DNA from 2 places in the Sporosarcina trichiuri genome. Region 1 is predicted to be linked to the other one. Evidence: a T-box and tRNA genes for the amino acid it is inferred to sense, from the RefSeq annotation. Region 1 holds a T-box; the other holds one or more tRNA genes.

What was found. The T-box of region 1 lies ahead of proS (proline--tRNA ligase). A T-box ahead of a tRNA ligase gene usually reads a tRNA of that ligase, here a tRNA-Pro.
Region 2: it encodes a tRNA-Pro, which carries the amino acid that the T-box ahead of proS (proline--tRNA ligase) is inferred to sense. The anticodon was not compared.

What each region holds. Positions count from the first base shown of each region.
Region 1 covers NZ_CP129119.1:2,987,090-2,991,476, reverse strand. The annotation lists gene QWT68_RS15260 (methyl-accepting chemotaxis protein) at 1-80, opposite strand, end outside; gene proS (proline--tRNA ligase) at 226-1,665, opposite strand; T-box leader at 1,735-1,957, opposite strand; gene QWT68_RS15250 (CDP-glycerol glycerophosphotransferase family protein) at 2,012-3,220, opposite strand; gene QWT68_RS15245 (RNA polymerase sigma factor) at 3,408-3,971, shown strand; gene QWT68_RS15240 (anti-sigma factor) at 3,964-4,387, shown strand, end outside.
Region 2 covers NZ_CP129119.1:373,269-377,655, forward strand. The annotation lists rRNA gene QWT68_RS02100 (23S ribosomal RNA) at 1-884, shown strand, start outside; rRNA gene rrf (5S ribosomal RNA) at 1,161-1,276, shown strand; tRNA gene QWT68_RS02110 (tRNA-Val) at 1,298-1,373, shown strand; tRNA gene QWT68_RS02115 (tRNA-Thr) at 1,382-1,457, shown strand; tRNA gene QWT68_RS02120 (tRNA-Lys) at 1,466-1,541, shown strand; tRNA gene QWT68_RS02125 (tRNA-Leu) at 1,578-1,659, shown strand; tRNA gene QWT68_RS02130 (tRNA-Gly) at 1,668-1,742, shown strand; tRNA gene QWT68_RS02135 (tRNA-Arg) at 1,774-1,850, shown strand; tRNA gene QWT68_RS02140 (tRNA-Pro) at 1,878-1,954, shown strand; tRNA gene QWT68_RS02145 (tRNA-Ala) at 1,964-2,039, shown strand; tRNA gene QWT68_RS02150 (tRNA-Met) at 2,061-2,134, shown strand; tRNA gene QWT68_RS02155 (tRNA-Ile) at 2,141-2,217, shown strand; tRNA gene QWT68_RS02160 (tRNA-Ser) at 2,235-2,327, shown strand; tRNA gene QWT68_RS02165 (tRNA-Met) at 2,630-2,704, shown strand; tRNA gene QWT68_RS02170 (tRNA-Asp) at 2,708-2,783, shown strand; tRNA gene QWT68_RS02175 (tRNA-Phe) at 2,813-2,888, shown strand; tRNA gene QWT68_RS02180 (tRNA-Gly) at 2,896-2,969, shown strand; tRNA gene QWT68_RS02185 (tRNA-Ile) at 2,973-3,046, shown strand; tRNA gene QWT68_RS02190 (tRNA-Asn) at 3,051-3,125, shown strand; tRNA gene QWT68_RS02195 (tRNA-Ser) at 3,133-3,223, shown strand; tRNA gene QWT68_RS02200 (tRNA-Glu) at 3,233-3,304, shown strand; gene QWT68_RS02205 (TraR/DksA C4-type zinc finger protein) at 3,347-4,075, opposite strand; gene QWT68_RS02210 (1,4-dihydroxy-2-naphthoate polyprenyltransferase) at 4,262-4,387, opposite strand, start outside.

The DNA.
Region 1 (4,387 bases):
ATGATCAGACTCGGAACGACCAGCAGCAGTGCTGAGATCAGGACGAGTTTTGTCCGGATTTTCATCTTTAGATTCATCATTATCTCCCCTTCTGCCCTCTATATCGGCCGGAGGTGAGCATTTATGACTGATTTCACGTTTTTTTAATGGTTCGGCGGATAGGCACCGCCGGCCGGTCAACTGAAAGCGCACCGTCCCTGAAGAGGACGGTGCGCTGCAGGCGGATCAGTATGCGCGGGCAAACCAGACGGTGTGCTTCGCTTCTTTTCCGCAATTGATGCATGACTGTTTTTCCATTGGCGGGTTGAACGGGATGTTGCGTGTCGTAAATTTTGTCTCTTCCTTCACATGTTCCTCGCACGCATCGTCGCCGCACCAGCCGGCCAAGATCCAGCCCGGGATTTCGCCTTTTTCAGCGGACGTTTCGATATGCTGTTTCAGCTCATCCAGCGTGTCGATATCCGTGTGGGAGTTCCCGTCCCGGAACTTGCGGGCTTTTTCAAGCAGGCGGGTCTGCATCGCCGTGAGTTCCTGTTCGATCGTTTCGGCTAGACCTTCAAGAGGGCGCGCGGTTTTCCCGTCTTCGTCGCGCATCTTCACCATCGCATGATCGTTTTCCAGATCGCGCGGTCCGAGTTCGACGCGGAGCGGCACACCTTTCAGCTCCCATTCGTTGAACTTGTAGCCAGGAGACTGATCGGAATCATCAAGACGTACACGGATGCCTTTGGCTTTCAGTTCCGCGAACAGACCGTCAAGTTTTTCCATGATGGCCGGGTTCTTTTTCCATGGACCGACCGGTATCAGAACGACTTGTGTCGGCGCCACACGCGGCGGGAGGACAAGACCCTGCTCGTCGCCATGGACCATGATGACAGAGCCGATCAGACGGGTCGATGTTCCCCACGATGTCGTATGGACGAATTCGTGGCGGTTCTCTTTTGTCAGATATTTGATGTCGAATGCTTCTGCGAACTTTGTGCCGAGGTAGTGGGATGTCCCTGCCTGCACAGCCTTTCCGTCCTTCATCATCGCTTCGATGGAATAGGTGTCGACGGCTCCCGCAAACCGTTCGGACGGGGTCTTCTGACCGTCATAGACCGGAATCGCAAGCAGCTCCTCCACGACTTCCTTGTAGATGTTGAGCATTTGCATCGTTTCGTGGCGTGCCTCTTCCTCATCGGCATGGGCGGTGTGCCCTTCCTGCCAGAGGAACTCGGACGTCCGGATGAACGGAAGTGTCTTCTTTTCCCAGCGGAAGACGTTTGCCCATTGGTTGATGAGCACAGGCAGATCACGGTAGCTCTTGATCCAGTCGCTGTACAGATGACCGATCATCGTCTCGGATGTCGGACGGAGGGCCAGCTTCTCCTCCAGCTGCTCGCCTGCCGCTTCCGTCACCCACGGGAGTTCCGGCGAGAAGCCTTCGATGTGGTCTTTCTCTTTTTGGAAGAATGATTCAGGGATCAGCATCGGGAAGTAGGCGTTGCGGTGGCCGGTTTCCTTGAATCGGCGGTCCATCTCATCCTGGATGTGCTCCCAGATTTCGAAGCCATCCGGTTTGAAGGCGATGCATCCGCGGACGGGTGTATAATCCATCAGGTCCGCTTTCTGGATTGTGTCAATGTACCACTTTGAAAAATCGTTCTGCTGCTCATTTGTCATAGCTGCTCCTCCTGTTCCATGTTGGCCGCTGAAGTTTCCGGCGCAAAAAAACACACAGCGCTGTCCTGTTGCAAGGACGTCACTGTGTGTCTGACGCGGTACCACCTTCGTTCGGAAAGTCAGGGTATTCCGGCTGACTTTCCCTCTGTCGTTTCGTAACGGGACGAACCGGCCGTGTTTGCACGGCATCTCCGCGGTAGGGTTCGAGCCGGTTGAAGTGGCAGGACTCTCAGCACATGTCCTGCTTTCTGTATCACGATTCCGGTCTACTTGGCCGCTTCAGCGATCACTATTTCCTCTACTATACCAAACAAATGGTGCCCCGGCAATGCCGGACAGCAGCTCCTCACCGTACCGCAGGCGCGGCGTGTCCGTCCTTGGCAAACATATGGAAGGCAAGACGCTCGCAATTTTTTCCGTCCGTGAAATCGACGTACTCGGACAGTTCCTCAAATCTCGGGTTCCCCGGGTTTCCGCCGTCCAGTACGGTTGCAAGTGCACCGGCCGCTTCTTCGATAATGCGCGCCTTATATCCGAGGAGATCCTTGTCCAGGTCGAGATAGGACCCCCGCATCTTGAGGAACGCTTCCTGGTCGAATGTGAAGAAGATGACAGGGCGGTTCATATAGACGAAATCCCAGAAGATGCTCGAGTAATCGGTGATGAGCATATCAGACCGGTGGATCTCCTCACGGATGGAAATGTCGTCGAACGTCCGGAATTCCATCCGCGTGCTGTCGATGCCGAGCCGTTTGAAGTGGTCTTCGAACCGTTTCATGAACGGATGGAGGACGACCTTCAGTCTGGCGTCGTGATCCGCCAGCAGCCGCTGGAATTCCGCGTTCTTCAGCAGCCCCTCCGTCGCCCGGAAATAGTCGCTCGCCATGAAGTCCTCTTCAGACAGATCCATCAGTGTTTCCCGCCATGTCATCATGAAAAGGATGTCACGCACCTTCTCAGCCGGCGAGTTGTACGGCAGCCGGTCGAACCGTGCCATACCGGTCACCGGCAGCTTCTGTTCCGGCATCCCCCACTCATCCCGTTTAATGCCGCGTTCATACCGCGAAGCGCAATTGAAGACGTCGCATCGTTCCAGCAAAGGCACATCCTCCGGCATGATGAGGATCTTCTTGAAGCATTCGATGCCATGGCTGATATGCACCATCGTCGTTTTCTTGTTCCAGAATATGTACTTATCAATTCCCGGCGCGATGTCATACATGAGTGAATGGCCATGAACCGTGTAGGCCGCCCGGAAAAACAGCAGGTAATTGCGGAAACTGCCGAGCGGAACCCCATCTTCGATCCCCTTCTTTTCCACATAATCGGTGTCCGGGTCGTACATCCAGTGGATGCTGTACCGCTCCCGGAAGTTGGCCATGAGATACTCATGGAAGGCAGCCGCATTGTCTTCGTATTTCTCGCCCAGATTGCCGCCGACCAGGATGATCGGTTTTTTCACACGACGCGGCAATAGCCCGGCAGCCAGATAAGCGCCGGCGGTTTTGATGAATGTCGTCAGCCCTTGAAAGGGTCTCTTGCGCTTCAGTTCCATAAAACCAGTTCCCCCTGACTGCACTTTTTAGTTAGTCATATACCCTTTCCTGCGCACCCGGAAACCACTCTTCTTTCTGGACAGTGATCGATTTCCATTTTCAATCCGTTAGCTTACTGACGGCTCCTCGGGCGGCATTTATCGTATTATGGTATTCTAGGTGAAAAGTATGGAAAAGAGGCTTCGGATGAAACCTACAGACGACGGAACATTATATGGACTCGCCGTTTCGAAAGACCGCCGGGCTTTCGAACTGCTGTACGACCGATATGAAAAGCTCGTCTTTTCGTTCGCATACCGGATCGCTTCGGACCGTGAAATCGCAGAGGAAGTGGTGCAGGATGTCTTTGTGAAGATCTGGAACGGCTCCGCCGTGTATGAGCCGGACAAAGGAGCATTTTCGTCCTGGCTGCTGACGGTGACGCGCAACAAAGCGATCGATGAGCTGCGGCGCCTGCAGCGCCATGATCATGAACCGATGATTGAAAAGGATGCCCTGCTCGAGCAGCCCGGCAGTGTCGAAAAGACGGCCGAGTGGCACGAACAGCAGACGGAGATCCGCACAGCTGTCCGGGAACTGAAACCGGATCAGCGGAAAATCATTGAATTATTCTATTTCAAGGGAATGAGTCAGCAGAAGATCGCCGACCATTGTGAGCTGCCGCTCGGCACGGTGAAAGGCCGGATCCGGCTGGCATTGAAAAAAATGAGAGGGTTCATTACCAAGGAAGGAGGGACGCCGTATGAATGAAAACTGCAGCCGGCTGATCGATTACTTCAACCGCGCACTGACACCTGAAGAGACCGCTGAGTTCGAACAGCATTTGTCTGAGTGCCCTGCCTGCCGCGCGGAACTCGAAGAACTGCGCAGTCTGACAGAGGCACTGCCCTACCTTTCCGAGGAGATCGGCGTCCCTGCCGGACTGAAATCGAACGTGTTCGCTGCGATCGATGCAGAACCTGATGCAAAATCCGCTGATGAACCCAGCCTTAAAGCGGGGACTGTAACGGCGTTCCCTGAAAAGCGTCGCGGACCGGCCATTCCTATTCTGGCTGCTGCACTGGTCGCGTCACTGATGACAAATGCGTATTTGGCGACAGCCAACCGCTCCGCCAGTCCTCCTATCGAAGAACGGAACTGGGAAATTGCCGGGAAAGCGATGCTTG
Region 2 (4,387 bases), 440 kb from region 1:
TTATAATATGCGTGAAGATGCGCATTACCCGCGACAGGACGGAAAGACCCCGTGGAGCTTTACTGTAGCCTGATATTGAATTCCGGTGCAGCCTGTACAGGATAGGTAGGAGCCTTGGATGCGTGAGCGCCAGCTTACGCGGAGGCAATGGTGGGATACTACCCTGGCTGTATTGGACTTCTAACCCTTGCCCGTGATCCGGGCAGGAGACAGTGTCAGGCGGACAGTTTGACTGGGGCGGTCGCCTCCTAAAAGGTAACGGAGGCGCCCAAAGGTTCCCTCAGAATGGTTGGACATCATTCGAAGAGTGCAAAGGCATAAGGGAGCTTGACTGCGAGACCGACAAGTCGAGCAGGGTCGAAAGACGGGCTTAGTGATCCGGTGGTTCCGCATGGAAGGGCCATCGCTCAACGGATAAAAGCTACCCCGGGGATAACAGGCTTATCTCCCCCAAGAGTCCACATCGACGGGGAGGTTTGGCACCTCGATGTCGGCTCATCGCATCCTGGGGCTGTAGTCGGTCCCAAGGGTTGGGCTGTTCGCCCATTAAAGCGGTACGCGAGCTGGGTTCAGAACGTCGTGAGACAGTTCGGTCCCTATCCGTCGCGGGCGCAGGAAATTTGAGAGGAGCTGTCCTTAGTACGAGAGGACCGGGATGGACACACCGCTGGTGTACCAGTTGTCTTGCCAAAGGCATCGCTGGGTAGCTATGTGTGGACGGGATAAATGCTGAAAGCATCTAAGCATGAAGCCCCCCTCGAGATGAGATTTCCCATTACGCAAGTAAGTAAGATCCCTCAAAGATGATGAGGTGGATAGGTCTGGTGTGGAAGCATGGCGACATGTGGAGCTGACAGATACTAATCGATCGAGGACTTAACCAAAACAAAAAAGCGGAGACGACCGTTTTGATGCGACAAGCATAAGGCGAATCGGCGGAGTGGCGGTTTCTGCCACGCAGACGAGTTGACTTATGACCTCAAGCATCAGGGAGTCGAAGCTGGATTACGCGAAAGTCGAAGCGCCGTGAGGCGGTCTTGACTGCACAATGTCCGTTTTATCCAGTTTTGAAGGAACAATAAATCCTTTCAAAAAAACTCTTGCACTTTACATGGTTTATAGTATATAATATGAAATGTCGTTAAGCGGCAGATCACTTGTCTGGTAATGATGGCGAAGAGGTCACACCCGTTCCCATACCGAACACGGAAGTTAAGTTCTTCAGCGCCGATGGTAGTAGGGGGCTTCCCCCTGTGAGAGTAGGACGTTGCCAGGCAGGCGCAGCAATGCGTATTATGGAGGATTAGCTCAGCTGGGAGAGCATCTGCCTTACAAGCAGAGGGTCGGCGGTTCGAGCCCGTCATCCTCCACCATATTTTGTGCCGGTGTAGCTCAACTGGTAGAGCAACTGACTTGTAATCAGTAGGTTGAGGGTTCAAGTCCTTTCGCCGGCACCACTTTGTACGAGCCATTAGCTCAGTTGGTAGAGCATCTGACTTTTAATCAGAGGGTCGCAGGTTCGAATCCTGCATGGCTCACCATCTCTTAGTTTCATCAAAAGGATGCATTAGCATTATGCGGGTGTGGCGGAATTGGCAGACGCGCTAGAATCAGGATCTAGTGCCTTCGGGCGTGGGGGTTCAAGTCCCTTCATCCGCATCCTTTACGCGGAAGTAGTTCAGTGGTAGAATACGACCTTGCCAAGGTCGGGGTCGCGGGTTCGAATCCCGTCTTCCGCTCCACTTTACTTAATCAGGTAATACAATGTATATTGCGCCCGTAGCTCAATTGGATAGAGCGTCTGACTACGGATCAGAAGGTTGTGGATTCGACTTCTGCCGGGCGCGCCATTTTTATGCTTCTACTTACAGATGACCCGGGAAGTAGCTCAGCTTGGTAGAGCACTTGGTTTGGGACCAAGGGGTCGCAGGTTCGAATCCTGTCTTCCCGACCAGTAATTCATGGGGCCTTAGCTCAGCTGGGAGAGCGCCTGCCTTGCACGCAGGAGGTCAGCGGTTCGATCCCGCTAGGCTCCACCATAAGTATTCCATTCATTTCTTGGCGGCGTAGCTCAGCTGGCTAGAGCGTACGGTTCATACCCGTGAGGTCGGGGGTTCGATCCCCTCTGCCGCCATCTAAAGGACCTTTAGCTCAGTTGGTTAGAGCAGACGGCTCATAACCGTCCGGTCGCAGGTTCGAGTCCTGCAAGGTCCACCAGTATTGCTGTCCATATCGGAGGTATACCCAAGTCTGGCTGAAGGGATCGGTCTTGAAAACCGACAGGGGTGTCAAAACCCGCGGGGGTTCGAATCCCTCTACCTCCTCCATTTTCATCACATAGCACGTAAGAGTGAAAGCTCAAATGCAGTACTACTATTATTATCGCGGGGTGGAGCAAAGCGTCATACGAAGATGACGATTTGTAGGATTTCTGAAAGAAATCCGTAATCTTGCAAACAGCAGAACCATGAGCGTGAAAGCTCAAATGCAGTACTACTATTATTATCGCGGGGTGGAGCAAAGCGTCATACAAAGATGACGATTTGTAGGATTTCTGAAAGAAATCCGTAATCTTGCAAACAGCAGAACCATGAGCGTGAAAGCTCAAATGCAGTACTACTATTATTATCGCGGGGTGGAGCAGTGGTAGCTCGTCGGGCTCATAACCCGAAGGTCGCAGGTTCAAATCCTGCCCCCGCAACCAAATGGTCCCGTGGTGTAGCGGTTAACATGCCTGCCTGTCACGCAGGAGATCGCCGGTTCGATCCCGGTCGGGACCGCCATTTTTATTTTATACATAGTTCTCTTTGCTGGTTCAGTAGCTCAGTCGGTAGAGCAAAGGACTGAAAATCCTTGTGTCGGCGGTTCGATTCCGTCCTGAACCACCATAGTCGTGCGGGTGTAGTTTAGTGGTAAAACCTCAGCCTTCCAAGCTGATGATGAGGGTTCGATTCCCTTCACCCGCTCCATTTGGGCCTATAGCTCAGCTGGTTAGAGCGCACGCCTGATAAGCGTGAGGTCGGTGGTTCGAGTCCACTTAGGCCCACTATTCCGCAGTAGCTCAGTGGTAGAGCAATCGGCTGTTAACCGATCGGTCGTAGGTTCGAGTCCTACCTGCGGAGCCATTCATACGGGGAAGTACTCAAGTGGCTCAAGAGGCGCCCCTGCTAAGGGTGTAGGTCGCGAAAGCGGCGCGAGGGTTCGAATCCCTCCTTCTCCGCCATATTTGTTTGGCCCCTTGGTCAAGCGGTTAAGACACCGCCCTTTCACGGCGGTAACACGGGTTCGAATCCCGTAGGGGTCATACTGAAAAAACCTGACTGTTCTGCAGTCAGGTTTTTTGTATTCATTTATCTACATAACTGTCTCTTTTCCGGTATGGAATGTCGCCGAGTTCAGATTCCAGGTTCTCATCATCGAGATTTTCTTCGTATTCGGCTGTTGTGTCACTGCGCACATAACCAGCCGGTTCTCCGTCGATGTCGCTCGCTGCGATGACATCGATGTCTTCCGTGCTTTCATCTTCCACATTGGTATCATACAGATCTTCATAATTGTCGTGGTCCCCTGTGAAGTCGGATGGGGTTTCCGACGTCCCTGATTTCGCGATCGCTTCAAAGCTGTCGATCGGATCTTCGTATATCCCTTCCCGCCGATCTGCAAATGTGTTCGGCTTCGCCATCTTCAGCAAGTCGTTTTCCACCGGTCTGTCATCAGGCACTTCCTGTACTGCATCTTCCACGCATACTGTCGTATAGGGAATTGCCTCCAGTCGTTCAAATGGAATGTCTTTGCCGCATTCCTCACAGACCCCATAGGTGCCTTCTTCCATCCGCTTGAGAGCTGTCTGCACTTTCTCCATTTCCTCGGATGCATGCTCGTTCAGGGCCCTGTCCTTTTCCCTGTCATACAGTTCTGTCCCCATATCTGCGGGGTGATTATCATAAGTGGAGAGTTCGCCGATCTCGTCCTGCGGTGCTGTGTCTGTCGTCGTCCGTTCTTCGGTCACCGTTAAGTCGTCTTGTAGACGAAGCAGTTCCTTCTTCAATGTCATGGTCTGTTCTTTTGTCAGCATTTCATTCACGTCCTTTATGGATTTACCTGCTAGTATGGATCAGAACGGCTGAATTCATATGCATTCAGCTGTTAGTTCTCTGAATTCCTTTTTCGCCCGGTCCTTAAACCTAAGCGGAACAACTTCAGACAGGATCAGCAAAGCAAAAAAAAGAAGACCGTATGGTAGACGGTCTTCCAGCAGATATTAGTGGAGGAGGTGGCCAATGAGCAAGCCGACCGCCAGAAGCAGGCAGAAGAAGGTGTTCGTCTGCGCTGTGAATTTCATGGCTGGCATCACTTGGAGCGGTGCTTCGTGATTTTTGAATATCCT